DNA from 2 places in the Streptomyces sp. NPDC058157 genome. Region 2 is predicted to be linked to the other one. Evidence: predicted binding sites of a transcription regulator. Region 2 holds the regulator's gene; the other holds the start of a gene.
The links. The regulator HspR, encoded in region 2, represses chaperone genes until heat shock. The targets are predictions, from matches to a motif close to TTGAGNNNNNNNNNCTCAA.

Region 1: lon (endopeptidase La) is a predicted target of HspR. The motif match lies at 4,821-4,839, and genes of this name have one in related genera.

Annotation. Positions count from the first base shown of each region.
Region 1 is NZ_JBHVUQ010000006.1:10,976-25,278, reverse strand. Features, by position in the region: gene ACFVXK_RS02865 (nitrate- and nitrite sensing domain-containing protein) at 1-669, opposite strand, end outside; gene ACFVXK_RS02860 (hypothetical protein) at 1,016-1,789, shown strand; gene ACFVXK_RS02855 (MarR family winged helix-turn-helix transcriptional regulator) at 1,827-2,267, opposite strand; gene lon (endopeptidase La) at 2,402-4,798, opposite strand; gene ACFVXK_RS02845 (RidA family protein) at 4,924-5,322, shown strand; gene ACFVXK_RS02840 (DUF4097 domain-containing protein) at 5,383-6,129, opposite strand; gene ACFVXK_RS02835 (sulfurtransferase) at 6,231-7,106, opposite strand; gene ACFVXK_RS02830 (hypothetical protein) at 7,177-8,475, opposite strand; gene ACFVXK_RS02825 (hypothetical protein) at 8,652-9,212, shown strand; gene ACFVXK_RS02820 (response regulator transcription factor) at 9,336-10,076, shown strand; gene ACFVXK_RS02815 (ATP-binding protein) at 10,073-11,152, shown strand; gene ACFVXK_RS02810 (multifunctional oxoglutarate decarboxylase/oxoglutarate dehydrogenase thiamine pyrophosphate-binding subunit/dihydrolipoyllysine-residue succinyltransferase subunit) at 11,411-14,303, shown strand, end outside.
Region 2 is NZ_JBHVUQ010000148.1:1,646-15,948, forward strand. Features, by position in the region: gene dnaK (molecular chaperone DnaK) at 1-298, shown strand, start outside; gene grpE (nucleotide exchange factor GrpE) at 298-957, shown strand; gene dnaJ (molecular chaperone DnaJ) at 997-2,172, shown strand; gene ACFVXK_RS28425 (heat shock protein transcriptional repressor HspR) at 2,174-2,638, shown strand; gene ACFVXK_RS28430 (helix-turn-helix transcriptional regulator) at 2,728-3,795, opposite strand; gene ACFVXK_RS28435 (hypothetical protein) at 3,898-4,170, shown strand; gene ACFVXK_RS28440 ((2Fe-2S)-binding protein) at 4,170-4,484, shown strand; gene ACFVXK_RS28445 (TIGR03618 family F420-dependent PPOX class oxidoreductase) at 4,670-5,089, opposite strand; gene clpB (ATP-dependent chaperone ClpB) at 5,202-7,793, shown strand; gene ACFVXK_RS28455 (YbjN domain-containing protein) at 7,917-8,459, shown strand; gene ACFVXK_RS28460 (hypothetical protein) at 8,481-9,629, opposite strand; gene ACFVXK_RS28465 (pyridoxal phosphate-dependent aminotransferase) at 9,637-10,821, opposite strand; gene ACFVXK_RS28470 (DUF2617 family protein) at 11,515-12,033, shown strand; gene ACFVXK_RS28475 (polyamine aminopropyltransferase) at 12,159-13,799, shown strand; gene ACFVXK_RS28480 (SRPBCC family protein) at 13,881-14,303, shown strand, end outside.

The DNA of each region.
Region 1 (14,303 bases), on a different contig from region 2:
GCTGAGCTCGTCGGCGGCGGCGTTGCCCGGGGCCTGTTCGGCGCGGGGGACGGCCAGGGCGGCGAGGAGCAGTCCGCGCGTGGCGGAGGCCTGGTCCACGGCCTGGCTGAGGGGGGCCATGGGCCGGGTGACGGCGAGGGCGGCGTCGGCGCGCGGCGGGGTGAGCTCGGCGAGCCGGTCGCCGGGGGCGAGGAGTTCGGTGAGGAGGCCCGTGTAGGCCTGCTGGGCGGCCACGGCGGTGCCCTTGCCGTCGACGGCCTCGGCGCGGGCGGCCTTGATGTGGCCGAGGGCGCGGGCGAGGTCCTCGTCGGCCTCCGGGCGGAGTTCGGCGAGCGTCCGGTCGGTGCGCGCGGTGCGCTCGTCGACGGGCGCCTTGGCGCTGCCGGGGCGGCCCTTGGCCACGTACTCGACGACGGCGTCGCGCTCGTCGCCGAGGAGGTGGACGAGGGTGAGGGTGTGCTGTGTCTGCTCGGCGAGGGTGACGAGTCGCTGGGAGTCGTCCAGTTCCCTGGTGGCGGAGACGACGGCGGGGGTGCCGGCCGCGAGGACGGTGAGTCCGGCGACTGCTACTCCGACGACCAGCCTGCTGCGGACGCGCACGCGGCGTCCTGCCTTGGCGGGTCCGTCGGCGCTGGCGGTGCCGTTCTTCCGAGACCGCTTCTTCTGCACCGGTGCTCGCAATCCTGTACGTGGGGTCGTGCTCGTCTACTCGTGTGGCCGAGGTAACGGCCGGTCAACAAGTAAACGCCCCCTGCCCCCTCGTACCGCCTCAGACCTTCGCAGTGTGTTGGGAGGAGAGCCGCACATCGCCCACCCGGCCACTCGAAGGAGTGAACATCACGGAGGAGTGGCCGACCAACTCGGGCACGGCGTGCCAGGGGCCGTCCGTGGACGGGCGGTTGAAGGTCGGGGCGGGCTTTGGCAATATGCCCGCCCACATTTACCGGCGGTACCCATTCCGGCATTGGTACGGACCTGACCGGCGGCACAGGGGCCCGAAGGGCAGGATGTCCGTATGCGCATCGACCTGGCTTCGGCCCCCGGCAGCGCCGAACGCCCCAACGAGGACTGGGTGTCGGCGTCGACACCTGCGGCGGGAGGGGGTGTTGTGGTGGTCCTGGACGGGGTCACTCCGCCCCGGGGGGACGACGGCTGCGCGCACGGAGTGCCCTGGTTCGCCACCCGCCTGGGTGGTCGATTGACCGAACTGTCCGGATCGCGGCGGGACATGCCGCTCGACCGGATCCTGGCCCGGGCCATCGGGGACACGGCCGACGCCCACCGCCACACCTGTGACCTTTCTCACGTCCGGACGCCGCAGGCGACGGTGGTGATGGTCCGCTGGGACGCGGTGGGCGTGGAGCACCTCGTGCTCTCGGACTCCGTGCTCCTGCTGCGGGCCCCCGGCGGCGGGGTCACGGCGGTGCTCGACGACCGGCTGGACCGGATCCCCGACGGGGTGCGCCGCTCGGTGGCGGCCACGGACGCGCTGCGCAATGCCGAGGGCGGCTTCTTCACCGCCGCCGCCGACCCCTCGGTGGCGGCCCGGGCGGTCGTCGGGCGCACCCCGCGCCGGGAGGTGGGTGCGCTGGCCGCGCTGACGGACGGGGCCAGCCGGTGGACGGACACGTTCGGGGAGGGCGACTGGGCGGCCTGCCTGGACGTGCTGCGCGAGGAGGGGGCGCGGGGGCTGATCGGCCGGGTGCGGGCCATCGAGTCCGACCCGCTGCGCCCGCCGGCCCGCCACAAGCGCCACGACGACGCCTCGGCGGTGTACGCGGAGCTGTGAGCGTCGACGCCTTGCGGCGGGCGCGGCTGCGGGGGTCCTACTCCTCGCCGGAGTTCAGCTGGTTGAGCAGCCGGGCCAGCTCGGCGACCTCGCCGCGGTCCCAGTCGGCCAGCTTGCGCATGTACTGCTCGCGCCGGGCCCCCCGGACGCGCAGGAACCGGGCCCGGCCCTCTTCCGTGAGGCCGACGAGGAAGGCGCGGCCGTCTGCGGGGTCCGGCTCGCGGGCGACCAGGCCCAGCAGCTCCAGGGCGCGCAGCTGGCGGCTCATGGTGGCCTTGCCCACGCCGAAGTAGGCGGCCAGCTCGGTGGCCCGCTGGCGGCCGGCGGCCTCCAGCCGGACCAGCAGCCCGTACGCGGCGGGCTCCAGCTCCGGGTGCAGGGCGCGGGCCATCTCGCCGGAGGAGGCCCGGGCCCGCCGGAGGAAGACGGACAGCTCCCGCTCCAGCGCGAGGAACTCCTGGTCTTCACTGCCGTGCACGTGCCGCTCCCATCGGTGATGGGGTGCGAGCCTGGCACCCCGGTACGGGACCAGTATTTCCCAGGGCGCGCGCCGCAGGCCCGGGGCCCCGCCGATACGGGGTCCCGGGCCTGGCGGCGGTGCGGCCGCGCCGGTCAGGCGGCCTTGGTGAAGGAGACCACCGCCGGGGCGAGGGCCAGCTCCAGCACCTGGCGCACGTCGGTCACCGGGTGCACCTCCAGCCCCTCCAGCACCTCGCCGGGGACGTCGTCCAGGTCGGCCTCGTTGCGCTTCGGGATGATCACCGTGGTCAGCCCGGCCCGGTGGGCGGCGAGCAGCTTCTGCTTGACCCCGCCGATGGGCAGTACCCGCCCGGTCAGCGAGACCTCGCCGGTCATGGCCACGTCCGTGCGGACCTGGCGGCCCGAGAGCAGGGAAGCCAGCGCCGTGGTCATCGTGATGCCCGCGCTCGGCCCGTCCTTGGGGACGGCGCCCGCCGGGAAGTGGATGTGCACGCCCCGGTCCTTGAGGTCGGCGACCGGGAGCTCCAGCTCGGCGCCGTGCGAGCGCAGGAAGCTGAGCGCGATCTGCGCCGACTCCTTCATCACGTCGCCCAGCTGCCCGGTCAGGGTCAGCCCGGCCGCGCCCGTCTCCGGGTCGGCGAGGGAGGCCTCGACGAAGAGGACGTCCCCGCCGGCGCCGGTCACGGCGAGGCCCGTGGCCACGCCGGGGACGGCCGTGCGCCGCTCCGCCGGGTCCTGGGCGGACTCCGGCACGTGGTGCGGCCGACCGATCAGGCCGCGCAGCTCGCCCGCGCCGATGGAGAACGGGAACTCCCGCTCGCCCAGCTCGTGCTGCGAGGCGACCTTGCGCAGCAGCCGCGCGATGGACCGCTCCAGGGTGCGCACGCCCGCCTCGCGGGTGTACTCCCCGGCGAGCTTGCGCAGGGCCTCCTCCTCCAGGACCACTTCCTCACCGGTCAGCCCGGCCCGCTCCAGCTGGCGGGGCAGCAGGTGGTCGCGGGCGATGACGACCTTTTCGTCCTCGGTGTAGCCGTCGAGGCGGACCAGCTCCATCCGGTCGGCCAGGGCCTCGGGGATGGCTTCCAGCACGTTGGCCGTGGCCAGGAAGACCACGTCGCTCAGGTCGAGCTCCACCTCCAGGTAGTGGTCGCGGAAGGTGTGGTTCTGCGCCGGGTCCAGGACCTCCAGCAGGGCGGCCGCCGGGTCGCCGCGGAAGTCGGAGCCGACCTTGTCGATCTCGTCCAGGAGCACGACCGGGTTCATCGACCCGGCCTCCTTGATCGCCCGGACGATCCGGCCCGGCAGGGCGCCGACGTAGGTCCGGCGGTGGCCGCGGATCTCGGCCTCGTCCCGTACGCCGCCGAGGGCGACGCGGACGAACTTGCGGCCCATGGCGTGGGCCACGGACTCGCCGAGCGAGGTCTTGCCGACGCCGGGGGGCCCGACGAGCGCGAGCACGGCGCCGCCGCGCCGGCCGCCGATGACGCCCATGCCCCGCTCGCCGCGCCGCTTGCGCACGGCGAGGTACTCGGTGATGCGGTCCTTCACGTCGTTCAGCCCGGCGTGCTCGGCGTCGAGGACGGCCCGGGCGCCCTGGATGTCGTACCGGTCCTCGCTGCGCTCGTTCCAGGGGAGCTCCAGCACCGTGTCCAGCCAGGTGCGGATCCAGGAGCCCTCGGGGCTCTGGTCGCTGGAGCGCTCCAGCTTGTCGACCTCCTTGAGCGCGGCCTCGCGGACCTTCTCGGGCAGGTCGGCGGCCTCGACGCGGGTGCGGTAGTCGTCGGACTCCTCGCCCTCCTTCTCCCCGCCCAGCTCGCGCAGCTCCTTGCGGACGGCCTCCAGCTGGCGGCGCAGCAGGAACTCGCGCTGCTGCTTCTCGACGCCGTCCTGGACGTCCTTGGCGATGGACTCGGCCACGTCCTGCTCGGCGAGGTGGTCGGAGAGCGCCTTGACGGCGAGCCGCAGCCGGGCGACCGGGTCGGCGGTCTCCAGCAGTTCGACCTTCTGCGCCACGGTCAGGAACGGCGAGTACCCGGAGTTGTCGGCGAGCGCCGACACCCCCTCGATCTGCTGCACCCGGTCCACGACCTGCCAGGCGCCGCGCTTCTTGAGCCAGCTGGTGGCGAGCGCCTTGTACTCCTTGACGAGCTCGGCGACCGCCCCGGGCAGCGGGTCGGGCACCTTCTCCTCCACGGTCTCCCCCTCGACCCAGAGCGCCGCCCCGGGCCCGGTGGTCCCGGCGCCGATCCGGACGCGGCCGCGCCCGCGGATCAGCGCCCCGGGATCGCCGTCGGAGAGCCGTCCGACCTGTTCGACGGTGCCGAGCACGCCGATCCCGGCGTACTTCCCGTCGACCCGCGGCACGAGCAGGACCCGGGGCTTCCCGCTGCCGCGCGCCGCCTGCGCGGCCTCGACGGCGGCGCGTACCTCGGCGTCGGACAGGTCCAGCGGGACGACCATCCCGGGCAGCACGACCTCGTCGTCGAGCGGCAGCACGGGCAGGGTGAGCGTTACGGACGTCGAAGCCATGATCTTCCCTCCGGCAGTGAAGTTGAGCTATGCCGACTCAATGCTTCTGCGCCCGGCAATGTTCCCCAACTTCCGTTCGCCTGGGGCGAACACCCCCGCACCCCCCCTCGTAGCACCATGACGCCATGGCAGACATACGACGAACCGTCAGCTCGGGCTCCCCCCTGGAACCCCGGATCGGCTTCTCGCGCGCGGTGCGCCTGGGGCGGCACGTGGCCGTCGCGGGCACGGCGCCCATCGGGGACGACGGCTCCACCGTCGGCCCGGGCGACGTCCACGCCCAGACGGTGCGGTGCCTCGACATCGCCCAGCGGGCCCTGGAGGAGGCGGGCGCCTCCCTGGAGCACACCGTGCGCACGCGGATCATGCTGACCGACATCACCCGCTGGGAGGAGGCCGCCCGGGCCCACGGCGAGCGCTTCGCCGGAATCCGCCCGGTGACCACCTTCGTGGAGGTGTCCCGCTTCATCGACCCCGCCTGGCTGGTCGAGGTGGAGCTCGACGCGATCCTCGACGAGGACTGAGGACGGGACCAGGACCGGGACCGGGGCCGGGGCCGGGACCGGGGCCGGGGCCGGGGCCGGCTACGGCGCCGAGAGGCGGACGTCCCCCGAGGCGGTGCGGACCGTCATCCGGGACGGGGCGTCCTGGCTGCCGTCCAGGCGGACGTCCCGGCTCCCGGAGCCCGTGTCGACCGACAGCCGGTACGGGCCCTGCGGGGCCGTCACGCCGATGTCGCCCGAACTGGTGGTGACGGACACCGAGGCCGGAGCCTTCACGAACCCCGCCTGCACGTCCCCCGAGGCCGCGCGCAGCTCCGCCTCGGCCCCTTCCAGGCCGTCGGCGGTGATCCGTCCCGAGGCCGTACGGATCTTCACCGGGCCCGTGATCCGCTCGGCCCGGACGTCCCCGGACGAGGAGGTCAGGTCGGCCCGCGCGACCCCCCGCACGGTGATGTCCCCGCTGCTGCTCTCGACCCGCACGGCGGCCGCCGCGGGCACCTCCAGGCGGTAGTCGATCCAGCAGTCGTCCCCGCACCCGTCCTGGAACCTCAGCACCCCGTCGGACACCCGCTGCCGCGGCGCGGGGGCCGTGCCGCCCCGGTAGTGGACGACCCGGCGGACGGTGACCCCCGTGCCGGAGCCCGTGGTGACCTCGACGTCACCGCTGCGGACGCCGGTCAGCTCCACCGCCGTGACCGGCTCGGAGACGGTCGCGTCGGCGTCGAGGGTCTTCACCGGGCCCACGCCCGTCAGGCCGCAGCCGGACAGCAGCAGGGCGGCCCCGAGGGCCGTGACGACGAAACGGGCTGACGCGGTGTGAGATGCCATACGGACGAGTCTGCCGAGCGGCGGCGCCCGGCGCGCGGGTGCAGGCCTCCGAAACGGGGGTGGAGCCAGCACCACCCCCGGCCGCCCCCGGTCGCCCCCCGTCAGCCCCCGACGGCCACCGGGCGGTCCGAGGGCAGCCCCCACTCGCTCCACGAACCGTCGTACACCGCGGTCTCCCCGTACCCGGCCAGGGTCGCCCCCAGCGCGAGCACGCACGCCGTGACACCGGAGCCGCAGCTGAAGTAGAGCCGCTCCCGCTCCCCGGCCAACGCCTCGAAGGCCGCCCGGAGTTCCCCGGCCGGACGCATCAGCCCCCCGGGCCCCTGGAGCTCGCCGAACGGCAGGTTCAGCGCGCCCGGCATGTGCCCCCCGCGCAGCCCCGGCCGGGGCTCGGGAGCGGTGCCGGCGAACCGCTCCCGGGTCCGGGCGTCGAGCACGGCGGCGTCCGGGTCGGCCAGGGCCCCGGCCACGGCGGCGGCGTCCACGAGCAGGCCGGGGCGCGGCCGCGCGGTGAAGGAGCCCCGCGGCCCGTCGTACGCCGCCGGCCCGTCCTCGACGGGCAGCCCCGCGGCGGCCCAGGCGGGCAGCCCGCCGTCGAGCACGGCGGCCCGGTCGAAGCCCATGGCCCGCAGCATCCACCAGGCCCGGGCGCTGGAGTAGACCCCGGCGGCGTCGTAGACGACCACGCGGGCGTCCTCGTCCACCCCGAGCCCCCGCATCGCCTCCTCGAACGCGGCCGGCGCCGGCATGGTGTGCGGGGCGGGGGCGTCGTGGTCGGACAGGTGCCCGTCCAGGTCGAAGGGACGCGCCCCGGGGATCCTGCGCCCCCCGCCCCGGTGCGCCCCGACGGAGGCGTCGAACACCACGACCCGCCCGAGGTGCGCGGCGAGCCAGCCGGAACCGACCAGCGGGGCGGGTATCCCGGGTACGGACGCGGACGCGGATGGGGATGCGGATGCGGATGCGGGCGCGGACATACGGAGCCTCCGGGAGGACGTCGGAAACGATCTCCCGCCCATCCTCCCCCCGCGGCGGTCCCCCTCGCCCTCACCCGCACCCCCCGCCCCGTCGCGCGTACACCGCCACCCGCGCGCCCCTGACCTCCGTCACCGAGCAGCGGTCGAAGCCGGCCGCCAGGGTGGTGCGCTTCGCCGCCTCCGCCGGGTACGGGTCCAGCGGCTGGTCCGCCGGGTCCGTCAGGGCCAGCACCCGCGGGGACGACAGCAGGGCCCGCCGGATCCCTTCCGGGGCGAGTTCCGTGCCGTGGAGGGTGTGCGTGGCGGCCGGGGAGCCGGCCAGGGCCACGTCGCGCAGCCCGCCGTACACCCCGGGCGAGGACAGCAGCCACTCCCGCCTCCTCGACGGCATGAACAGCACGGCGTCCCCCGGCCGGGCCCGCTCGCGCACCACCGCCGCCACCGCGAGGACGTCGTCCCGGCGGCTCTCCGGCGTGCGCAGCCATGCCGACCACGCCCCCACCGGCACCAGCAGCGCGCCCGCCACCGCCCACGGCAGCCAGCCCCGGGCCCCCGCCCGTCCCCCCTGCGCCAACCGGACCCCGGCCAGGAGCGCGAGCCCGCCCAGGGCGTAGAGGACGTACCGGTCGACGTACCAGGGGTGGACCAGCGAGACCGCCATCAGCAGCCCGGGCGGCAGCAGGGCCAGGGGCACCGCGACCCGGACCACCTCCCGACGGCCGCCCCGGGCCAGCAGGAGCACCGCCCCCGACAGCACCCCGTACGCCACCCAGTCCTGCCACCCGGGCCGCCCCAGCCAGCCCAGCTGCCGCTGCGCCTGCCCCGCGCTCACCACCGCCAGCGGCAGCAGCCCGGCGGCGACCGCCCCGGCCGCCCACCGCCAGCCCCGCTCCCGCCAGGCGGGGACCCCGTGGGCGAGCAGCGCCAGGGCCGCGAACTCGTGCAGCCAGCAGCCCACCAGCAGCACCACCGCGTACGGGACCCAGCGCCGCAGCACCATCAGGTGGGTCGCCCAGGCCACGGCCGCCGCCACCAGGGCGTACGAGCGCCCCTCCTGCCCGTACATCTGGACGGGCGGGAGCAGGACGTACACCACCCCCGCCCACAGCGCGGCCCGCTCCCCCGCCAGCCGGTGCGCCACGGCGGCCACCCCGCCGGCGGCGAGGGCCGTCCCCGCCACGGACGGCAGCCGCAGCGCCCACAGCCCGCCACCGCCACCGGCGTCGCCCCCCACGGCGGACGCGGCGAAGACCGCGTGCATCACCCCGTAGTACAGCCCGTGCACCGCGTCGACCTGTCCGAGCAGGCCCCACAGCTCCCCGGCCGGCCGGTGCGCGACCTGCCAGGTGGTCGATTCGTCGCGCCACATGCCGCCCCGGCCCGGCCCCCGCTCCAGGCCCCACAGGCCGAGCAGGAGGACGGCGAGCAGCGGAGGGAACCAGCGCCAGGCGGCCGAGCGGTGGATGACGTCCTCCGGGGTGCTTTCGGTGGCGGGTCGGCGCCTCCATACTCGGATGCGGTACCGGTGTCCCGCAGGAGGTCGGAGTGCGAGCGATGCGAACGGCCGCGGCCGCGGCGGCGGTCCTGCTGGCCGCGGTGTCCCTGGCGGGGTGCGACCACGACGGCGCCTCGGCCCCCCAGGGGCCGGCCGGCGCCACGGCCCCCGCCACCCCGTCCGTACCCGCCACGGCCCCCGCCACCGCGTCCGTACCCGCCACGGCCCCCGCCACCCCCCGCACCACGCCTCCCCCGACGGCGGACCCGTCCACCGAGCGCCTCCTGCGCGTCACCCGCAGCGGCGGTTTCGCCGGCCGGACCAGGACCCTCCTCGTCAACGGCGACGGCTCCTGGACCCTCCTGGGCGAGCAGGCCCAGGACCTGCGCAAGGGGCGTCTGAGCGCGACCGGGCTGGAGGATCTGCGCACCGCGCTCCGCGCGGCCGACTTCGCCCGTCTGCCCCGCACCGCGACCGCCGATCCGCCGGTGTACGACGGGTTCACGTACTCCTTCGTGCACGGCGGTTTCGAGGTGGCGGCCGACCAGACGGCGCTGTCGGCGGCCCTGTCACGGGTGCTGGAGGCCCTCCCCGGATTCGACGCCGCCTGAGGAATCCGGGATGAATCTCTGATTCCGGATGCTCCCGGGTCCTGTCCGAACCCTCCATGGCCGCGGGCCGGTGCCTCCTCTACGCTGCACCCCAGCCATCACGCGGATCATCAGGGGCGGGACATGGAACAGACGCACACCGGCCACCACGGCGCCGCGGCCACCCCAGGTGCCCAGCGGCGCGTGCTGGTGGTCGAGGACGACCGCACCATCGCCGACGCCATCGCGGCCCGGCTGCGGGCCGAGGGCTTCCAGGTGCAGACCGCCTACGACGGGCCGGCCGCCGTCGCGGCCGCCGAGAGCTGGCTGCCCGAGCTGCTGGTGCTGGACGTCATGCTGCCCGGCTTCGACGGACTGGAGGTGTGCCGGCGGGTGCAGGCGCAGCGGCCGGTCCCGGTGCTGATGCTGACCGCCCGCGACGACGAGACCGACATGCTGGTCGGTCTCGGGGTCGGGGCGGACGACTACATGACCAAGCCGTTCTCCATGCGCGAGCTGGCGGCGCGGGTGCACGTGCTGCTGCGCCGGGTGGAACGGGCCACGCAGGCCGCGACGGCCCCGCGCGGGGCGACCCTGCGGCTGGGGGACCTGGAGATCGACCACGCGCAGCGGAGGGTGCGGGTGCAGGCGGAGGACGTGCACCTGACGCCGACCGAGTTCGACCTGCTGGTGTGCCTGGCGGGGACCCCGCGGGCGGTGCTGTCGCGCGAGCAGCTGCTGGCGGAGGTGTGGGACTGGGCGGACGCCTCGGGCACCCGTACGGTCGACAGCCACATCAAGGCGCTGCGCCGGAAGATCGGCGCGGAGCGGATCCGTACCGTCCACGGCGTCGGGTACGCCCTGGAGACCCCGGCGCAGGCGTGAGCGGCGGGCGCCCCGACGGGGGGCTGCGCCCGTTCTCGCCGTTCTCGATCAAGACGAAGCTGGGCACGCTCGTCGTGGTCTCGGTGTTCATCACCACCGGTCTGCTGATGGTGGCGCTGCGCACGGACACGGAGGTGCGCTTCATCACCGTCTTCTCAGTGATCGCCTCGATGCTGATCACCCAGATCGTGGCGCACGGCCTGACGGCCCCGCTGGACGAGATGACCACGGTCGCGCGGGCGATCTCGCACGGGGACTACACGCGCCGGGTGAGCGGGGCCGGACGGCGGGACGAGCTGGGCGATCTGGCGTCCACGATCAACCGGATGGCCGGTGATCTGGAGGCCGAGGACAGACATCGTCGAGAGCTGGTCGCGAACGTCTCGCACGAGCTCCGTACTCCGATCGCGGCGCTGCGGGCGGTGCTGGAGAACGTGGTGGACGGGGTCTCGGAGGCCGATCCGGAGACCATGCGGACGATGCTGAAGCAGGCGGAGCGGCTCGGCCGGCTGGTGGAGACCCTGCTGGACCTGTCCCGGGTGGACAACGGGGTGGTGCCGCTGAAGGCGCGCCGCTTCGAGGTCTGGCCGTACCTGTCGGGGGTGCTGAAGGAGTCGGGGCTGGCGGCCTCCGGGCGGCCGGGTCTGGCTTCCGGTTCGGGCGGGCACACCCGCAACGACGTGCACCTGCACCTGGACGTGCATCCTCCGGAGCTGACCGCCTACGCGGACGCGGAGCGACTGCACCAGGTGGTGGCGAACCTGATCGACAACGCGGTGAAGCACAGTCCGGCGCACGGCCGGGTGACGGTGCGGGCCCGTTCGGGCGACACGCCCGGCAGCCTGGCGCTGGAGGTCGTGGACGAGGGGCCGGGGATTCCGGAGGCGGAGCGGCACCGGGTCTTCGAGCGGTTCAACCGCGGGGCCGCGGGCGGCGGCGACGGGGGCACGGGACTGGGGCTGGCGATCGCCCGCTGGGCCGTGGGCCTGCACGGAGGCGAGATCCGCGTGGCCGAATCGTCACGTGGTTGCCGAATCCTTGTCACCCTTCCGGGCAGCTCGCCGGCGCTGTCTTGACGTAGGGTTCGAGTGGGAAGGACATGATCTCGGCCACACGTGCCCGGGGTCGGCAAGGGTGCGAGGCCACGGGGGTCGCAACCTGGCTGTCCCCTACCCGAACCACGCTTGTTTCCCGCCATTCCACGTGGCGAAACCCGCCGTTCGGTGTGACCTGCGCGACGGAAGTCCCGCCCGGCCTGCATTGCACCGCCCGGGAGGCGTAGCCTTTATTCCCGCTGTCCATACCTTGTGAAGCGGAAGAGGGCGGTTGCCGCCGTGTCGCCACAGTCCCCCAGTAACCCGAGCACCACGACCGACGCAGCAGAGGGCGGGAAGAACCCCGCCTCAGGCTTCGGCGCGAATGAGTGGCTCGTCGACGAGATCTATCAGCAGTACCTCCAGGACCCGAACTCGGTCGACCGGGCCTGGTGGGACTTCTTCGCCGACTACAAGCCGGGGGGCGCTGCCGCTCCGGTGAAGTCGGACGGTCCCGGTCCCGAGAAGTCCGCGACGACGGATGGCGCCTCCGCACAGGCCGCCACCGCCCCCGTCGTGATCCCGCAGGCCGCCGACGCCGCCACGGGGGCGGCGCCCGCCGCGCCTGCCCCCGCCGCGACCACACCCGTGTCAGCTCCTTCCCCTGCTCCTGCCACCCCCTCTGGTGCCCCTGCTGTGACTGTCACCTCCCAGGCCCCGGCCGCCGCACCGGCCGCGCCCGCCCCTCAGGCTGCGGCTCCGGCCGCCACCACCCCGGCTCAGAAGGCCGCGCCCGCCACCGAGGCCCCCCAGGGCCCCGAGCTGGTGACGCTCCGCGGCCCCGCGGCCGCCGTGGCCAAGAACATGAACGCCTCCCTCGACGTCCCGACGGCCACGTCCGTCCGCGCCGTCCCGGTGAAGCTGCTGTTCGACAACCGCATCGTCATCAACAACCACCTCAAGCGCGCCCGCGGTGGGAAGATCTCCTTCACCCACCTGATCGGCTACGCGATGGTGCAGGCCATCAAGGCCATGCCGTCGATGAACTACTCCTTCCAGGAGAAGGACGGCAAGCCGACCCTGGTCAAGCCGGAGCACGTGAACTTCGGCCTCGCGATCGACCTGGTCAAGCCGAACGGCGACCGCCAGCTCGTCGTCGCCGGCATCAAGAAGGCCGAGACCCTGAACTTCTTCGAGTTCTGGCAGGCCTACGAGGACATCGTCCGCCGCGCCCGCGTCGGCAAGCTGACGATGGACGACTTCACCGGCGTCACCGTCTCGCTGACCAACCCCGGCGGCCTGGGCACCGTCCACTCCGTGCCCCGCCTGATGCCCGGACAGTCGGTCATCATGGGCGTCGGCTCCATGGACTACCCCGCCGAGTTCCAGGGCACCTCGCAGGACACCCTGAACAAGCTGGGCATCTCCAAGGTCATGACCCTGACCTCGACCTACGACCACCGGGTCATCCAGGGCGCGGCCTCCGGCGAGTTCCTGCGCATCGTCGCGAACTTCCTCCTCGGCGAGGGCGAGTTCTACGACCAGGTCTTCGAGTCGCTGCGGATCCCGTACGAGCCGGTCCGCTGGATGCGCGACATCGACGCCTCGCACGACGACGACGTCACGAAGGCCGCCCGCGTCTTCGAGCTGATCCACTCCTACCGGGTCCGCGGCCACGTCATGGCCGACACCGACCCGCTGGAGTACAAGCAGCGCAAGCACCCCGACCTCGACATCACCGAGCACGGCCTCACCCTGTGGGACCTGGAGCGCGAGTTCGCGGTCGGCGGGTTCGCCGGCAAGTCGATGATGAAGCTGCGCGACATCCTCGGCGTGCTGCGCGACTCGTACTGCCGCACCACCGGCGTCGAGTTCATGCACATCCAGGACCCGAAGCAGCGCCGCTGGATCCAGGACCGCATCGAGCGCGCGCACTCCAAGCCGGAGCGCGAGGAGCAGCTGCGCATCCTGCGCCGGCTGAACGCGGCGGAGGCCTTCGAGACCTTCCTGCAGACGAAGTACGTCGGCCAGAAGCGCTTCTCGCTGGAGGGCGGCGAGTCCGTCATCCCGCTGCTCGACGCCGTGATCGACTCGGCCGCCGAGGCCCGCCTCGACGAGGTCGTCATCGGCATGGCCCACCGCGGCCGCCTGAACGTCCTGGCGAACATCGTCGGCAAGTCGTACGCGCAGATCTTCCGTGAGTTCGAGGGCAACCTCGACCCGAAGTCCATGCACGGCTCCGGCGACGTCAAGTACCACCTGGGCGCCGAGGGCACCTTCACGGGCCTGGACGGGGAGCAGATCAAGGTCTCGCTCGTCGCCAACCCCTCGCACCTGGAGGCCGTGGACCCGGTCCTGGAGGGTGTCGCCCGCGCCAAGCAGGACGTCATCGGCAAGGCCGGCACGGACTTCACCGTCCTGCCCGTCGCCCTGCACGGCGACGCCGCGTTCGCCGGCCAGGGCGTGGTCGCCGAGACGCTGAACATGTCGCAGCTGCGCGGCTACCGCACCGGCGGCACCGTCCACGTCGTGATCAACAACCAGGTCGGCTTCACCGCCGCCCCGGAGTCCTCGCGTTCCTCGATGTACGCGACCGACGTGGCCCGCATGATCGAGGCGCCGATCTTCCACGTGAACGGCGACGACCCGGAGGCCGTGGTCCGCGTCGCGCGGCTCGCCTTCGAGTTCCGTCAGGCGTTCAACAAGGACGTCGTGATCGACCTCATCTGCTACCGCCGCCGCGGTCACAACGAGTCGGACAACCCGGCGTTCACGCAGCCGCTGATGTACGACCTGATCGACAAGAAGCGCTCGGTGCGCAAGCTGTACACCGAGTCCCTCATCGGTCGCGGCGACATCACGCTGGAAGAGGCCGAGCAGGCGCTGCAGGACTTCCAGGGCCAGCTGGAGAAGGTCTTCGCGGAGGTCCGCGAGGCCGCCACGCAGCCCGCCGTCCCCGCCGCGCCGGCGCAGACCGCGCAGGAGTTCCCGGTCGCGGTGAACACCGCGATCTCGCAGGACGTCGTCAAGCGGATCGCCGAGTCCCAGGTCAACATCCCCGAGGGCCACACGGTCCACCCGCGTCTGCTGCCGCAGCTGCAGCGCCGCGCGGCGATGATCGACGACGGCACCATCGATTGGGGCATGGGCGAGACCCTGGCCTTCGGTTCGCTGCTGATGGAGGGCACCCCGG
Region 2 (14,303 bases):
GACCGAGAAGTTCCTCGCGGACAACGCGGAGAAGGTCCCGGCCGAGGTCAAGACCGAGGTCGAGACGGCCGTCACCGAGCTGAAGGACAAGCTCAAGGGCGACGACGCCGCCGAGATCCGCACCGCCACGGAGAAGCTCGCCGCGGTCAGCCAGAAGCTGGGCCAGGCCATCTACGCCGACGCGCAGGCCGCCCAGGCCGCCGGCGGTGCCGGTGACGCGGGCCAGGCCAAGGCCGACGACGACGTCGTCGACGCCGAGATCGTCGACGAGGACAAGCCGAAGGGCGGCCAGGTCTGATGTCGGAGGAGACCCCGGGCTTCGACGAGAAGCCCGAAGTCCCCACCGGCTCGGCCGCTGACGACGCCGAGGCGAAGGCCGCCGACTCCTCCGAGGAGGAGAAGGCGGCCCCCGCCGGGGACGCTCAGGACGTCGCTCTCCTGGCGCAGCTGGACCAGGCCCGTACCGCGCTCGGCGAGCGCACCGCGGACCTCCAGCGGCTCCAGGCCGAGTACCAGAACTACCGCCGCCGCGTGGAGCGGGACCGGGTCGCCGTCAAGGAGATCGCGGTCGCGAACCTGCTGTCGGAGCTCCTCCCGACCCTGGACGACATCGGCCGGGCCCGGGAACACGGCGAGGTGGTGGGCGGTTTCAAGTCCGTCGCCGAGTCGCTGGAGACGGCCGCCGCCAAGATGGGGCTGCAGCAGTTCGGCAAGGAGGGCGAGCCCTTCGACCCGACGATCCACGAGGCCCTGATGCACTCGTACGCGCCGGACGTCACCGAGACGACCTGCGTGGCGATCCTGCAGCCGGGGTACCGGATCGGCGAGCGCACGATCCGCCCCGCGCGGGTCGCGGTGGCCGAGCCCCAGCCGGGCGCGGCCCCTGCCGGGAAGTCCGAGTCCGCCGACGGCGACACGCCGTCCGACAAGGACACGGATGCCCCCGACAAGGGCTGACGCACACCATGTAGGTATCCGGGAGGAGGGTCACCGGGGATGAGCACGAAGGACTTCGTCGAGAAGGACTACTACAAGGTCCTCGGTGTCCCGAAGGACGCCACCGAGGCCGAGATCAAGAAGGCGTACCGGAAGCTCGCCCGCGAGTTCCACCCGGACGCCAACAAGGGCGACGCCTCGGCCGAGGAGCGCTTCAAGGAGATCTCCGAGGCGAACGACGTCCTCGGCGACGCCAAGAAGCGCAAGGAGTACGACGAGGCCCGCGCCCTGTTCGGCAACGGGGGCTTCCGCCCCGGTCCGGGCGGGGGCGGCTCGTTCAACTTCGACCTGGGCGACCTCTTCGGGGGCGCCCAGGGCGGCGGCCAGGGCGGCTTCGGCGGCGGCCTGGGCGACGTCTTCGGCGGCCTGTTCAACCGCGGCGCCGGCCCCGGTGCGGGCACCCGCACCCAGCCGCGCCGCGGCCAGGACATCGAGTCCGAGGTCACGCTCTCCTTCACGGAGGCCGTGGACGGGGCGACGGTCCCGCTGCGGATGTCCTCGCAGGCCCCCTGCAAGGCCTGCTCGGGCACCGGCGACCAGAACGGCACCCCCCGGGTGTGCCCGACCTGCGTCGGCACCGGGCAGGTCTCCCGGGGCAGCGGCGGCGGCTTCTCGCTGACCGACCCCTGCGCCGACTGCAAGGGCCGCGGCCTGATCGCGGAGAACCCCTGCGAGGTCTGCAAGGGCAGCGGGCGCGCCAAGTCCTCCCGGACCATGCAGGTCCGGATCCCGGCGGGCGTCTCCGACGGCCAGCGGATCCGGCTGCGCGGCAAGGGCGCCCCGGGCGAGCGCGGCGGCCCGGCGGGCGACCTCTACGTCGTCGTGCACGTCGGGACGCACCCGGTGTTCGGCCGCAAGGACGACAACCTCACGGTGACCGTGCCCGTCACGATCGCCGAGGCGGCACTCGGCGCCGACATCAAGGTCCCGACCCTGGGCGGCCCGGCGGTGACGCTGAAGCTGCCCCCGGGCACCCCGACCGGCCGTACGATGCGGGCCCGCGGCAAGGGTGCGGTCCGCAAGGACGGCACCCGCGGCGACCTGCTCGTCACGGTGGAGGTCGCGGTACCGGCGGAACTGTCCGACAAGGCCCGCGAGGCCCTGGAGATGTACCGGGACGCCACCGGGTCGGAGGATCCGCGCGCCCTGCTGTTCGAGTCCGCGAAGGGAGCTTGACATGGAAGGCCGCCGACGACAGTCCCGCTTCGGTGACGGGGCTTACCAGTTGACCGACGAGACCCCGGTCTACGTGATCTCGGTGGCCGCCCAGCTCTCGGGACTCCATCCGCAGACCCTCCGCCAGTACGACCGCCTCGGCCTGGTCTCCCCGGACCGCACGGCCGGGCGCGGCCGGCGCTACTCGGCCCGGGACATCGAGCTGCTGCGCACGGTGCAGCAGCTGTCCCAGGACGAGGGCATCAACCTGGCGGGCATCAAGCGGATCATCGAACTGGAGAACCAGGTGGCCGCGCTCCAGCAGCGCGTCGCCGAACTGTCCGCCGCCGTGGACGGTGCGGCCGCCGCCCTCCAGGCCCGCGAGGCCGCGGTGCACGCCTCGTACCGCCGCGACCTGGTCCCGTACCAGCCGCCGCAGCCGGGCAGCGCCCTGGTCGTCTGGCGTCCCAAGCGCCCGATGGACTGACGGCCCGGCCGACAGGTGCGTGCGAAGGCCCCGCCGGGCCCCCTCGTGGGGGCCCGGCGGGGCCTTCGGCATATCCCCCGGGGATTTCCTCAGCGGGGCGCGGTGAGCCCGTCAGCGGGCCCCTGGCAGCCCGTGGCCGCCTCGCCGTCGCTCCCGCTGTGCAGGATGCCGGACTGGGCGATGAGGTAGCCCAGCTGCGCCCTGCTGCCGCTGCCGAGGGCGGTGGCCAGCTTGGCGATGTGCGCGCGGCAGGTGCGTACGTTCATCCCCAGCCGGCGGGCGATCGCCTCGTCCACGTGCCCCTCGATGAGGAGCTGGGCGATGGAGCGCTGGACGCCGGAGATGCCGTCGGGGCTGTGCGTGTAGGTGACCTCGTCGGTCAGCGGCACGGCGCGGCGCCAGAGCTGCTCGAACACCTTGATGAGGTAGGCCACCAGCCCGGGGTGGCGCAGCTCCAGCGCCACGCGCCGGTCGTCGCTGGCGGGGATGAAGGCGACGGTCCGGTCGAACACTATGAGCCGCTCGATGAGCTCCTCGAGGGTGCGGATCTCCACCTTGCCCGCGGAGATGCGGTCCACGTAGGCGAGCGTGCCCTGGCTGTGCCGGGCCGTGTGCTGGTAGAGCGTGCGGATGCTCACGCCGCGGTCGATCAGCGGGGCGTCGCGCTCCAGGGCCTCGCTGAGGGCGGAGGACGGCCGCGCGCCGCCCGGCTGGACCGTCAGCATCTCCGTGTGGCACTCGGCCGTGGCCAGGTCGAGGGCGGCGTTGATCTGGTCGAATCCCTCCAGCACCGTGATGGCGTGGGTGTTGGCGGGGTTCTGTGCGCTGATGGTCAGGAACGGCTCGAATGCATCGGTGAGGTCGATGGCGTTGCGCCGCCGCTCCTGGATCTCGCGCTCCAGCGGCTGCAGCCGCTGCGCGAGTGCCACCGAGGGTGGAACTGCGCGGAGCTGGTTCGCGTCATCCGGGTCGGGTCGCAGGAGTGCGAATTCGAGCAGGCAGGGGGCGTTTGCCACTTCGCTCCGAGGCACGCGTCCCGTGCTGAGCGCCGCTGCGTAGAGTCGTGCACCTTCGTCGCACATCGATGTGACGGGGTGGGGATGTGTCGGGTTTGTGTCTGTTATGGGCAAATCTCCACCCCCCAGGGTCCTGAACATGCAAGAACATGATGCATCGTCCCTGTGGCCGTAACGTGCCTGAATGAGCCATGGTCTGACGTGCGGGGGAGAGGATTCCATCAAGTGAGGACGAAGCCGACCATGTACAAGAGAATGCTTCGCTCGGCGCTTGCCGTTGTTTTCTCCGCTGTTGCGGTCTTTGGGGCAGTCAGCGCCGTCCATGGCGATGCGGGGAGCGCTCGGGCCGACAGCGGTTGGAACGCCGCACCGGCGAGTGAGAGCGACAGCGGCTGGAACAACCTGGCCTCCGGCGACAGCGGCTGGAACGTCGCGCCGAAGGACGGTGGCTCGGTCGCCACGACGAACGGCGAGCCGGACAGCGGCTGGAACTTCACCCCCAAGTCGGCCGCCTGATGACCCCCGACGACCGCGACTTCCGGCGCGAGATGGCTTCGGCGTACCGCTCCGGCTGGCAGTTCATCGACCTCGCAACGGCGATTCCCTATGCCGGCGACTCGCTGATGGTCACCCTGTTCGGCCAGCCGATCGTCATCGTGCGCGAGGAGGACGAGGACGTCCGTGCCTACCGCTGCCTGCGCCGCCCCCGGGGCGCACCGCAGCCCGTCCGCTGCGAAGTGCGGTACGGCATGGTCTTCGTCAACCTCGATCAGCGTGATCACCAGCTCTTCGAACCCGATATCACCACCGCCACCCCCCGCAGTGCCTGAGGCGATTCCCCCGTCGTTGCAGATCGCTCCAGGTGCTTCCCCCACACAACGGCGCCATCGTGGACCTGACCACGATGGCGCCGTTGTGCTGTCCGCGTCCAGTGCCCGAACAGGACATCCGGGTGAGGATCCGCTGAGAAATGCCGGGGGTCCACTCGAGGACCGCTCGAATCCGGCCGTTTTTCTCAGGCGCGCCCCATGGCGCGGTCCAGTGTGATCTCCAGGACCACCCGGTCGGGGTTGGGCGAGGGCGTCCGCCCGTACCGCTCCGCGTAGCGCGCGACCGCCTCCGCGACCGAGGCCTCGTCGGCGCGGACCACCGCGCGCCCCTCCAGCGTCGCCCAGCGCCGGCCCTCCATCTGGCACACCGCGACCCGTGCCGCTCCGCCGGGTGCCTCCAGGACGTTGCGCACCTTCTTGCTGTGCTTGTTGCTGATCACCCGCGCGAGCCCGGCCTCCGGGTCGTAGGTCACCCCCACCGGGACCACGTGCGGGGTGCCGTCGGGCCGCGGGGTGGTCAGGGTGCAGACGTGCCGCTCCCGCCAGAAGGCGAGGTAGTCGGGCGTCGGGTTGAGTACGTCGTGGACCGGCTTCGAAACAGACATGGCCCGAAGCATATGTCCGGACCGAATCCTGCCTTGAGTGGAATAGACTCAACTTTGCAGACGCTGAACCAGTCAGAGTTGTGACAGTCCCGCCGGAGAGGAGAAACCGAGAGTGGACGCCGAGCTGACCAACAAGAGCCGTGACGCCCTGAACGCGGCCACCAGCAGGGCCGTGAAGGACGGCCACGCCGACCTGACCCCCGCGCACCTGCTGCTGGCCCTGCTCGCCGGCGAGGACAACGAGAACGTCACCGACCTGCTCGCCGCGACCGAGGCCGACCAGGCCGCCGTCCGCGCCGGCGCGGAACGGCTGCTCGCCGCCCTGCCCAGCGTCACCGGCTCCACGGTCGCGCCGCCGCAGCCCAGCCGGGACCTGCTCGCCGTGCTCGCCGAGGCCGACTCCGAGGCGAAGGCCCTCGGCGACGACTACCTCTCCACCGAACACCTCCTCATCGCCGTCGCCGCCAAGGGCGGCGCGGCCGGTGAGGTCCTTTCCGCCCAGGGCGCGACCGCGAAGAAGCTGCTGGCCGCCTTCGAGAACGCACGAGGAGGACGGCGGGTGACCACCCCCGACCCCGAGGGTCAGTACAAGGCCCTGGAGAAGTTCGGCACCGACTTCACGGCGGCCGCCCGCGAGGGCAAGCTCGACCCCGTCATCGGCCGCGACCACGAGATCCGGCGCGTCGTCCAGGTCCTCTCGCGCCGCACCAAGAACAACCCGGTGCTCATCGGCGAGCCCGGCGTCGGCAAGACCGCCGTCGTCGAGGGCCTCGCCCAGCGCATCGTCAAGGGCGACGTCCCCGAGTCCCTGAAGAACAAGCGCCTCGTCTCCCTCGACCTCGGCGCCATGGTCGCCGGAGCGAAGTACCGCGGTGAGTTCGAGGAGCGCCTCAAGACCGTCCTCGCCGAGATCAAGTCGAGCGAGGGCCAGATCATCACCTTCATCGACGAGCTGCACACCGTCGTCGGCGCCGGCGCCGGCGGGGACTCCGCCATGGACGCGGGCAACATGCTCAAGCCCATGCTGGCCCGCGGCGAGCTGCGGATGGTCGGCGCCACCACCCTCGACGAGTACCGCGAGCGCATCGAGAAGGACCCGGCGCTGGAGCGCCGCTTCCAGCAGGTGCTGGTCGCCGAGCCCACCGTCGAGGACACCATCGCGATCCTGCGCGGGCTCAAGGGCCGCTACGAGGCCCACCACAAGGTCGTCATCAACGACAGCGCCCTCGTCGCCGCCGCCACCCTCTCCGACCGCTACATCACCTCCCGCTTCCTGCCCGACAAGGCCATCGACCTCGTCGACGAGGCCGCCTCCCGGCTGCGCATGGAGATCGACTCCTCCCCGCTGGAGATCGACGAGCTCCAGCGCTCCGTCGACCGGCTGCGCATGGAGGAGCTGGCGCTGAAGAACGAGTCCGACCCGGCCTCGATCGAGCGCCTGGACAAGCTCCGCAAGGACCTCGCCGACAAGGAGGAGGAGCTGCGCGGGCTCACCGCCCGCTGGGAGAAGGAGAAGCAGTCCCTCAACCGGGTCGGCGAGCTCAAGGAGCGCCTGGACGACCTGCGCGGGCAGGCCGAGCGCGCCCAGCGCGACGGCGACTTCGACTCCGCCTCCAAGCTGCTCTACGGGGAGATCCCCTCCCTGGAGCGCGAGCTGGCCGAGGCCACCGAGGAGGAGGCGCAGGCCGGCCCCGCCAAGGACGCCATGGTCAAGGACGAGGTCGGCCCCGACGACATCGCGGACGTGGTCGGCGCCTGGACCGGCATCCCGGCCGGCCGCCTCCTGGAGGGCGAGACCCAGAAGCTCCTGCGCATGGAGGACGAGCTGGGCCGCCGCCTGATCGGCCAGACCGAGGCCGTACGGGCCGTCGCGGACGCCGTGCGCCGCACCCGCGCCGGTATCGCCGACCCGGACCGGCCGACCGGCTCGTTCCTCTTCCTCGGCCCCACGGGCGTCGGCAAGACCGAGCTGGCCAAGGCCCTCGCGGACTTCCTCTTCGACGACGAGCGGGCCATGGTCCGCATCGACATGTCGGAGTACTCCGAGAAGCACAGCGTGGCCCGGCTCGTCGGCGCCCCGCCCGGCTACGTCGGCTACGAGGAGGGCGGCCAGCTCACCGAGGCCGTCCGGCGCCGCCCGTACAGCGTGGTGCTGCTGGACGAGGTCGAGAAGGCCCACCCCGAGGTCTTCGACATCCTGCTCCAGGTCCTCGACGACGGCCGCCTCACCGACGGCCAGGGCCGCACGGTCGACTTCCGCAACACCATCCTGATCCTCACCTCGAACCTGGGCAGCCAGTTCCTGGTCGACCCGGCGACCTCCGCCGAGGACAAGAAGGCCCGGGTGCTGGAGGTGGTCCGGGCGAGCTTCAAGCCCGAGTTCCTCAACCGCCTCGACGACCTCGTGGTCTTCTCCGCCCTGACCCGGGACGAGCTGGCGCACATCGCCGAGCTGCAGATCTCCCGCCTCGCCAAGCGCCTCGCCGACCGCCGCCTGGCCCTGGACGTCACGCCCGAGGCCCTGGCCTGGCTGGCCGACAAGGGCAACGACCCGGCGTACGGCGCGCGCCCGCTGCGCCGCCTGATCCAGACGGCCGTCGGGGACCGGCTGGCCAAGGAGATCCTGTCCGGCGAGGTCAGGGACGGCGACACCGTACGGGTCGACGTGGCCGGTGACGACCTGCTGGTCGGCCGGGCCCTGTAGCCCCGCATCCGTAAGGACCGCCGCGCCCCCGTGTCCGCCCGGAGCGGATCGGTGGTGCGGGGGTGGACAGGGGGTGGGCGCGATGGTGGAGGATGGCTGTATCCGCACGAAGGGAAGTACACGGTGAGCATCGACCCGGCCTCGATTCCGAACTTCGGGGGGCAGCCCGAACCGCAGGCGACAGGACCGGCGGGCCCCGTCGTCCCCGACCAGGACCTGGTCAAGCAGCTCCTGGAGCAGATGGAGCTGAAGTACGTCCTCGACGACGAGGGTGACCTCGCGGCGCCGTGGGAGGACTTCCGCACGTACTTCATGTTCCGCGGTGAGGGCGAGCAGCAGGTCTTCTCCGTCCGGACCTTCTACGACCGCCCCCACGCCCTCGACGACAAGCCGCAGCTGCTCGAGTCGATCGACGACTGGAACCGCCGCACCCTGTGGCCCAAGGTCTACAGCCACACCCACGACGACGGCTCGGTCCGCCTCATCGGCGAGGCGCAGATGCTGATCGGCACCGGCGTCAGCCTGGAGCACTTCGTGTCCTCCACGGTCAGCTGGGTCCGCGCGTCGATCGAGTTCGACAAGTGGCTCGTGGAGCAGCTCGGCCTGGAGAAGGAGATCGACTCCGCCGAGGGCGACTCCGGCTCCGAGGACGGGGACGACGCGTAGGCGTCCCCGCCCCCCGGCCCGTTACAGGGGCACCTTCGCCACGAGCAGGAGGTACGCCCCGTAGCCGAACGACAGCCCGGCCATGCCGGCGGTCACCGCGACCGCCGTGCGCGGCCGGGCTTTCGCCGTCGCGGCGGCCAGCGGCAGCAGCAGCGGGAACGCGGGCAGCAGGAACCGCGGCTTCGACTCGAAGAACCCCGCCCCGCCGAGGGTGATCACCAGCAGCACCGCGGTGTACACCAGCAGCGGCAGCGGCGCCCGGTCCAGCAGCAGGAGCACGGCGCACAGCCCCGCCACGGCCAGCGTGGCCACGGTGACGGCCACCGGGAGGGTCACGTTCCCGCCGGTCAGGACCTTGACCACGGAGGCGACCGTGCCCGCGCCGAAGTCGAAGCGCGAGCCCCACTGCCGCTGCACGGTGAAGTAGCCGAGCAGCTCGCGGCGGCGCGCCCCGACGGCCAGCACGTACGCCGCCCAGCCCGCGGGCGCCAGCAGCCCGGCCGCCCACACCTCGGGCGCCCGGTTGCCCCGCAGCAGCTCCCGCAGGGCCGGCAGGCTCACGGCGGCGGCCACGGCGATCCCGGTCGGCCGGGTCAGCCCCGCGAGCACCGCCAGGGAGGCCGCCCACATCCAGCGCCCGCGCAACAGCGCGTACAGCGCCCAGGCGGCCAGCGCGCACAGCAGCGGCTCGGTGTAGCCGAGGTCCAGCACCACCGCGTGCGGCAGCGAGGCCCACAGCGCGACGAGCAGCACCCCGGCCCGCGCACCGAGCACCCGCTCCCCGACCCGGTACACGCCCACGGCGGCCACCGCGGCGGCCGTCCAGGCCACCGCGAGCCCGGCGACGGGGCCGCCGCCGAAGAGGTGCACCAGGACCGGGTACAGCGGGAAGAAGGCGGCGTCGCTCTGGATGGAGTCGGAGGCGGGCCACATCTGGGTGCGGCCGTAGCCGCCGGAGGCGATGGACAGGTACCAGAAGGAGTCCCAGGAGCCCCCCAGCACCTTGACCGGGTCGCGCCCGGCCCACCAGGCCCCGAGGCAGACCACGAGCGCCCCGGCGCCGCGCACGCCGGCGAACACGGCGAGCGCGGTCCCGGCCGGGCGGGCCGGGACCGGTCTCGGAGGGGTCCGCGCGGGGGCGGGCGCGGTCCGCTGCGTGGAGGCGCCCACGGCCGGCCTAGAGGGCCCTCAGCCGGTCCACGGCTTCGCGCAGGACCTCCGTCTTCTTGCAGAAGGCCCAGCGGACCTGGGTGGCGCCGGCCTCCTGGTCGTCGTAGAAGACCTGGTTGGGGATGGCGACGACCCCGCAGCGCTCCGGCAGGGCGCGGCAGAAGGCCAGGCCGTCCTTCTCCCCGAGGGGGGAGATGTCGGTGGTGATGAAGTACGTCCCCTGCGGGCGGAAGACCCGCAGGCCGGCGGCGGTGAGGCCCTCGGTGAGCAGGTCGCGCTTGGCGGCGAGGTCGGCGCGGAGGCCGTCGTAGTAGGTGTCGGGCAGGGCGAGGGCCTCGGCGACGGCGTACTGGAAGGGGCCGGAGGAGACGTAGGTGAGGAACTGCTTCGCCGAGCGGACGGCCGAGACGAGCGCGGGCGGGGCGGTGATCCAGCCGACCTTCCAGCCGGTGAAGGAGAAGGTCTTGCCGGCGGAGGAGATGGTGACGGTGCGCTCGCGCATCCCGGGCAGGGAGGCCAGCGGGGTGTGGCCGCCCTCGAAGACCAGGTGCTCGTAGACCTCGTCGGTGACGACGAGGAGGTCGCGTTCGACGGCCAGCTCGGCGATGGCGGCGAGTTCCCCGGGGGTCAGGACGGTGCCGGTCGGGTTGTGGGGGGTGTTGAGCAGGAGCAGGCGGGTACGGGGGGTGACGGCGTCGCGCAGGGCGTCGAGGTCGGGGCGGAAGTCGGGGGCGCGCAGGGTCAGCGGGACGCGGACGGCGCCGGCCATGGCGATGCAGGCGGCGTAGGAGTCGTAGAACGGCTCCAGGGCGATCACCTCGTCGCCCGGTTCGAGGAGGGCGAGGAGGGCGGCGGCGATGGCCTCGGTGGCGCCCGCGGTGACCAGGACCTCCGTGTCGGGGTCGTAGCCGAGTCCGTAGAAGCGCTGCTGGTGGGCGGTGATCGCCTCGCGGAGCTCGGGGACGCCCGGGCCGGGCGGGTACTGGTTGCCGCGGCCGTCGCGGATCGCCCGGACGGCCGCCTCGGCGATCTCGGCGGGGCCGTCGGTGTCGGGGAAGCCCTGGCCCAGGTTGATCGACCCGGTGCGGGCGGCCAGGGCCGACATCTCCGCGAAGATCGTGGTGCCGAAGGCCGCCAGGCGGCGGTTGAGGAAGGGGCGGTCGCTGTCCGCGGGTGCGCTCATGGGCGCCATCCTGCGGGGAACCTCTGGAGTTGCTCAAGTGTGCTTTGGCGGGTTCGGGCCACGGGAATCCCCCCTGCACGCGGGACGCGGGGATCCCGTTCCCCGGGGGACCGGGGCGTCAGGAAGGGGGCGATGGCCATGGTCGTCGTCGTACTGGTCGTGGGGGCGATCGCAGCGGTGGTCGTCTGGGTGGCGAGGAAGCTCTCCGGCGGGGGCGGTTTCGGCGGGGGCGGGAGCTCCGGCGGCAGCTGGTGGGCGGGCGGCGGGGGGTCTTCCTCCTCCTGCGGCTCCTCGTCCTCGTGCGGTTCTTCGTCCTCCTGCGGATCGTCCTGCGGTTCCTCCTGCGGTGGCGGCGGATGCGGAGGGAGCTGACACTGGAGCGGGGCGGCGGCGGCCGTGTGGACAGGGCGCCCGGCGGGGACAACTTCCTTCGGGCGTCTTCTTGTTCGGGCGCGTACGAAGGCGTACGGACGGCCTGTTGGTGAACACGTGAACCGGGTAGCCCCCGAGGGGATGTAAACCCCGTCAAGTTGGGTAAAAACGCTGTGAGTGCCGTGCCTTTCATGATTCCCTCGGTTGAGTAGACCAGTCCACGGAGGACCTCCCTGGACTTCCTGCGGACCCGTGCCGGTGTCCCCCCACCCGTTGCATACCGCTGGCGGGGTCCGGCCCCTCTCCCTCGCGCGTTTGCGGAGCCGACTCATGCTCACGACCCTCCAGACCACCTACACCGACACGCGTGCCGCCGATCTCGCCTGGGCCCTGGGACGGGACCGCCTGCCCGCCCTGGCCGTACTGAACCTCCAGCTCCAGGACGCGAAGGTGGAGTTGCGCCTGCTCGGGGCCTCCCATCAGGTGCTCCTGGAGGAGGGCGAGGTGCTCTGTTCGGAGACGGTCGCCTGCATGCCCGGCAGCCGGACGCCGCTGCCGCTGGGCGTGGCGAAGCGGGTGGGGGACTGGGAGTACGAGTTCGCGGCGCGCGTGGAGACCCTTTCGCGCGGCTCCTTCGCGGGACGGGCCCAGGAGCTGCTCGCGCTGGTCGCGGATCACCCGAACGGGCTGGCGGGCACCTTCCCGGGCGACCCGCACGCCTTCACCGCCATGCTCGCCCAGCACCACGAGGGGCAGGTGCGCTGGCGGACCTGGCACGCGTACCCGCAGGAGGGGCAGCTGGTGGCCACCCGGACCCGGGTGGGCGTCCGGATGGGGGCGCCGGTCTAGCGCGCCGGGCCGCAGTGCCGTACGGCCGGGTTGGGTGCGTATTGGGCCAACTGGCGGGATCGATGCGGTACTTACACCCATGTGGGTGACAGGGTGTCAGTGGGCGGTGACGTACGGTTCGCTGCATGATCGACCGTTCCGCCCCCCGCGGGGTGCTCCCGGCGGCGGAGCCGCGGGGCGTGCAGACCGTCCCGGCCGCCCTGCCCGTACAGCCCCGGACCGGCCGACTCCTCGTCCTGGCCACGGTGTTCGTCTGTGCCGCCTGCGGACTCGTGTACGAGCTGGAGCTGCTCGCCCTCGGCTCGTACCTGATCGGGGACTCCGTCACCCAGGCGTCCGTCGTGCTGTCCGTCATGGTCTTCGCGATGGGCGTCGGCTCCCTCCTCGCCAAACGGCTCCGCACCCGCCCCGCCTTCGGCTTCGCCGCCATCGAGGCCGGGCTCGCCCTGCTGGGCGGGTTCTCCGCCATGGCCCTCTACGCGAGCTTCGCCTGGCTGGGCGAGTCCCGGCCCGCGCTCGTCGCGTTCTCCTTCGCCATCGGGGTGCTCATCGGCGCCGAGATCCCGCTGCTGATGGTGCTCATCCAGCGCATCCGCAGACAGGACGCCGGCGGGGCCGTCGCCGACCTCTTCGCCGCCGACTACGTGGGCGCCCTGGTCGGCGGACTCGCCTTCCCCTTCCTGCTGCTGCCGATCCTCGGCCAGCTCACCGGGGCGATGCTCACCGGCACCGTCAACGCCGTAGTCGGCGGCGGGCTCGTCCTGTGGCTGTTCCGCCGCGACCTCAGCCGGCGCTGCCGCTGGCTGCTCCTCGCCGTCAACGCGGCGGTCCTCGCCGGGCTCGCCTGCGCGACCCTGCTCGCCGACGACTTCGAGCGCGTCGCGCGCACCGCCGTCTACGGCGGGGAGGTGCGGGTCGCCGTGCAGACCGGGGTGCAGGAGCTGGTGCTGACCGGCCCCTCCACCGGCTCCCCGCGCTCCCTCGACCTCTACCTCGACGGGCGGCTGCGGGTCAGCGGCTACGACGAGTACCGCTACCACGAGGCCCTGGTCCACCCCGCGATGACCGGCCCGCACGCCCGGGTCCTGGTCCTCGGCGGCGGCGACGGGCTCGCCGCCCGCGAGGTCCTGCGCTACCCGGACGTCGTCTCCGTCACCGTCGTCGAGCTCGACCCGGGGGTGGTCGAGCTCGCCCGGACCGACCCGATGCTCTCCGCCCTGAACGGCCGCGCCTACGAGGACCCCCGCCTGGGCGTGGTCTCCCAGGACGCCTTCCGCTGGCTGCGCGGACCCGCCGCCCGCGCCCGCTTCGACGTGATCGTCTCCGACCTCCCCGACCCGGGCATCACCCCGAGCACCAAGCTGTACTCGCAGGAGTTCTACGGGCTGGCCGCACGGGCCCTGAACCCGGGCGGCCGCATCGCCGTCCACGCGGGACCGCTGAGCACCAGGCCCCGTACGTACTGGACCGTCGAGTCCACGCTGCGCGCCGCCGGCCTGCGCACCACCCCCTACAGCGCGGGCGGCCGGCTCTCCGGCTTCGCCGCCGGGCCCGACCGCGCCCTCGGCGCCACCGACGCCCCGCCGCAGGACTGGGGCTTCGTCCTCGCCGCCCGGGAACGGACCCCCGAGCTGCGGGTGGACCGCGACACGCCCGCCCTGCGCGCGGTGTCCACCCGGGGCCTGCAGGACGCCGCCCGGGACGCGGCCCGCGTCCGCCTCTCCGGCCTGCCGCCCTCCACCCTCCCGCACCCGCGCTACTCCTGACCCGCGCCACTCCTGGGCCCTGTCTGACGCGCGCCGTCGCGTCCGTGGGCACGGGCGGCTCGCGTCGGTAGGCTCGGCTGCATGGAGCATCAGGTGTTCGTACCGGTACCGGCAGACGATCTGCGCGCCGTGCTGCGCGACCCCGCCCGGATGGCGCGCTGCGTGCCCGGACTCCAGCAGGACGCCGACGCCGGCGCGGCCGCCGGGGCCGTGACCGGGCGGCTCAGGCTGCGCGTCGGCTCCAGCAGCGTCACCTACCGGGGGACGCTGGCGCTCGCCGAGCGGGACCCGGAGCACTTCACCGCCGACTGCGAGGGCGCCGAGGTGCGCGGCCACGGCGGCGTCAAGCTGTCCGTCGTGCTGCGGCTGACCCCCCACGACGGCGGGACCCGGCTGGAGTTCACCGGGGAGGGCGGCGCCGACGGGCGCACCGCCGCCCTCGACCCCGAGGCCCTGACCACCGCCGTCCGGCGGCTGCTCGACCGGCTCTGCGCCAACCTGGCC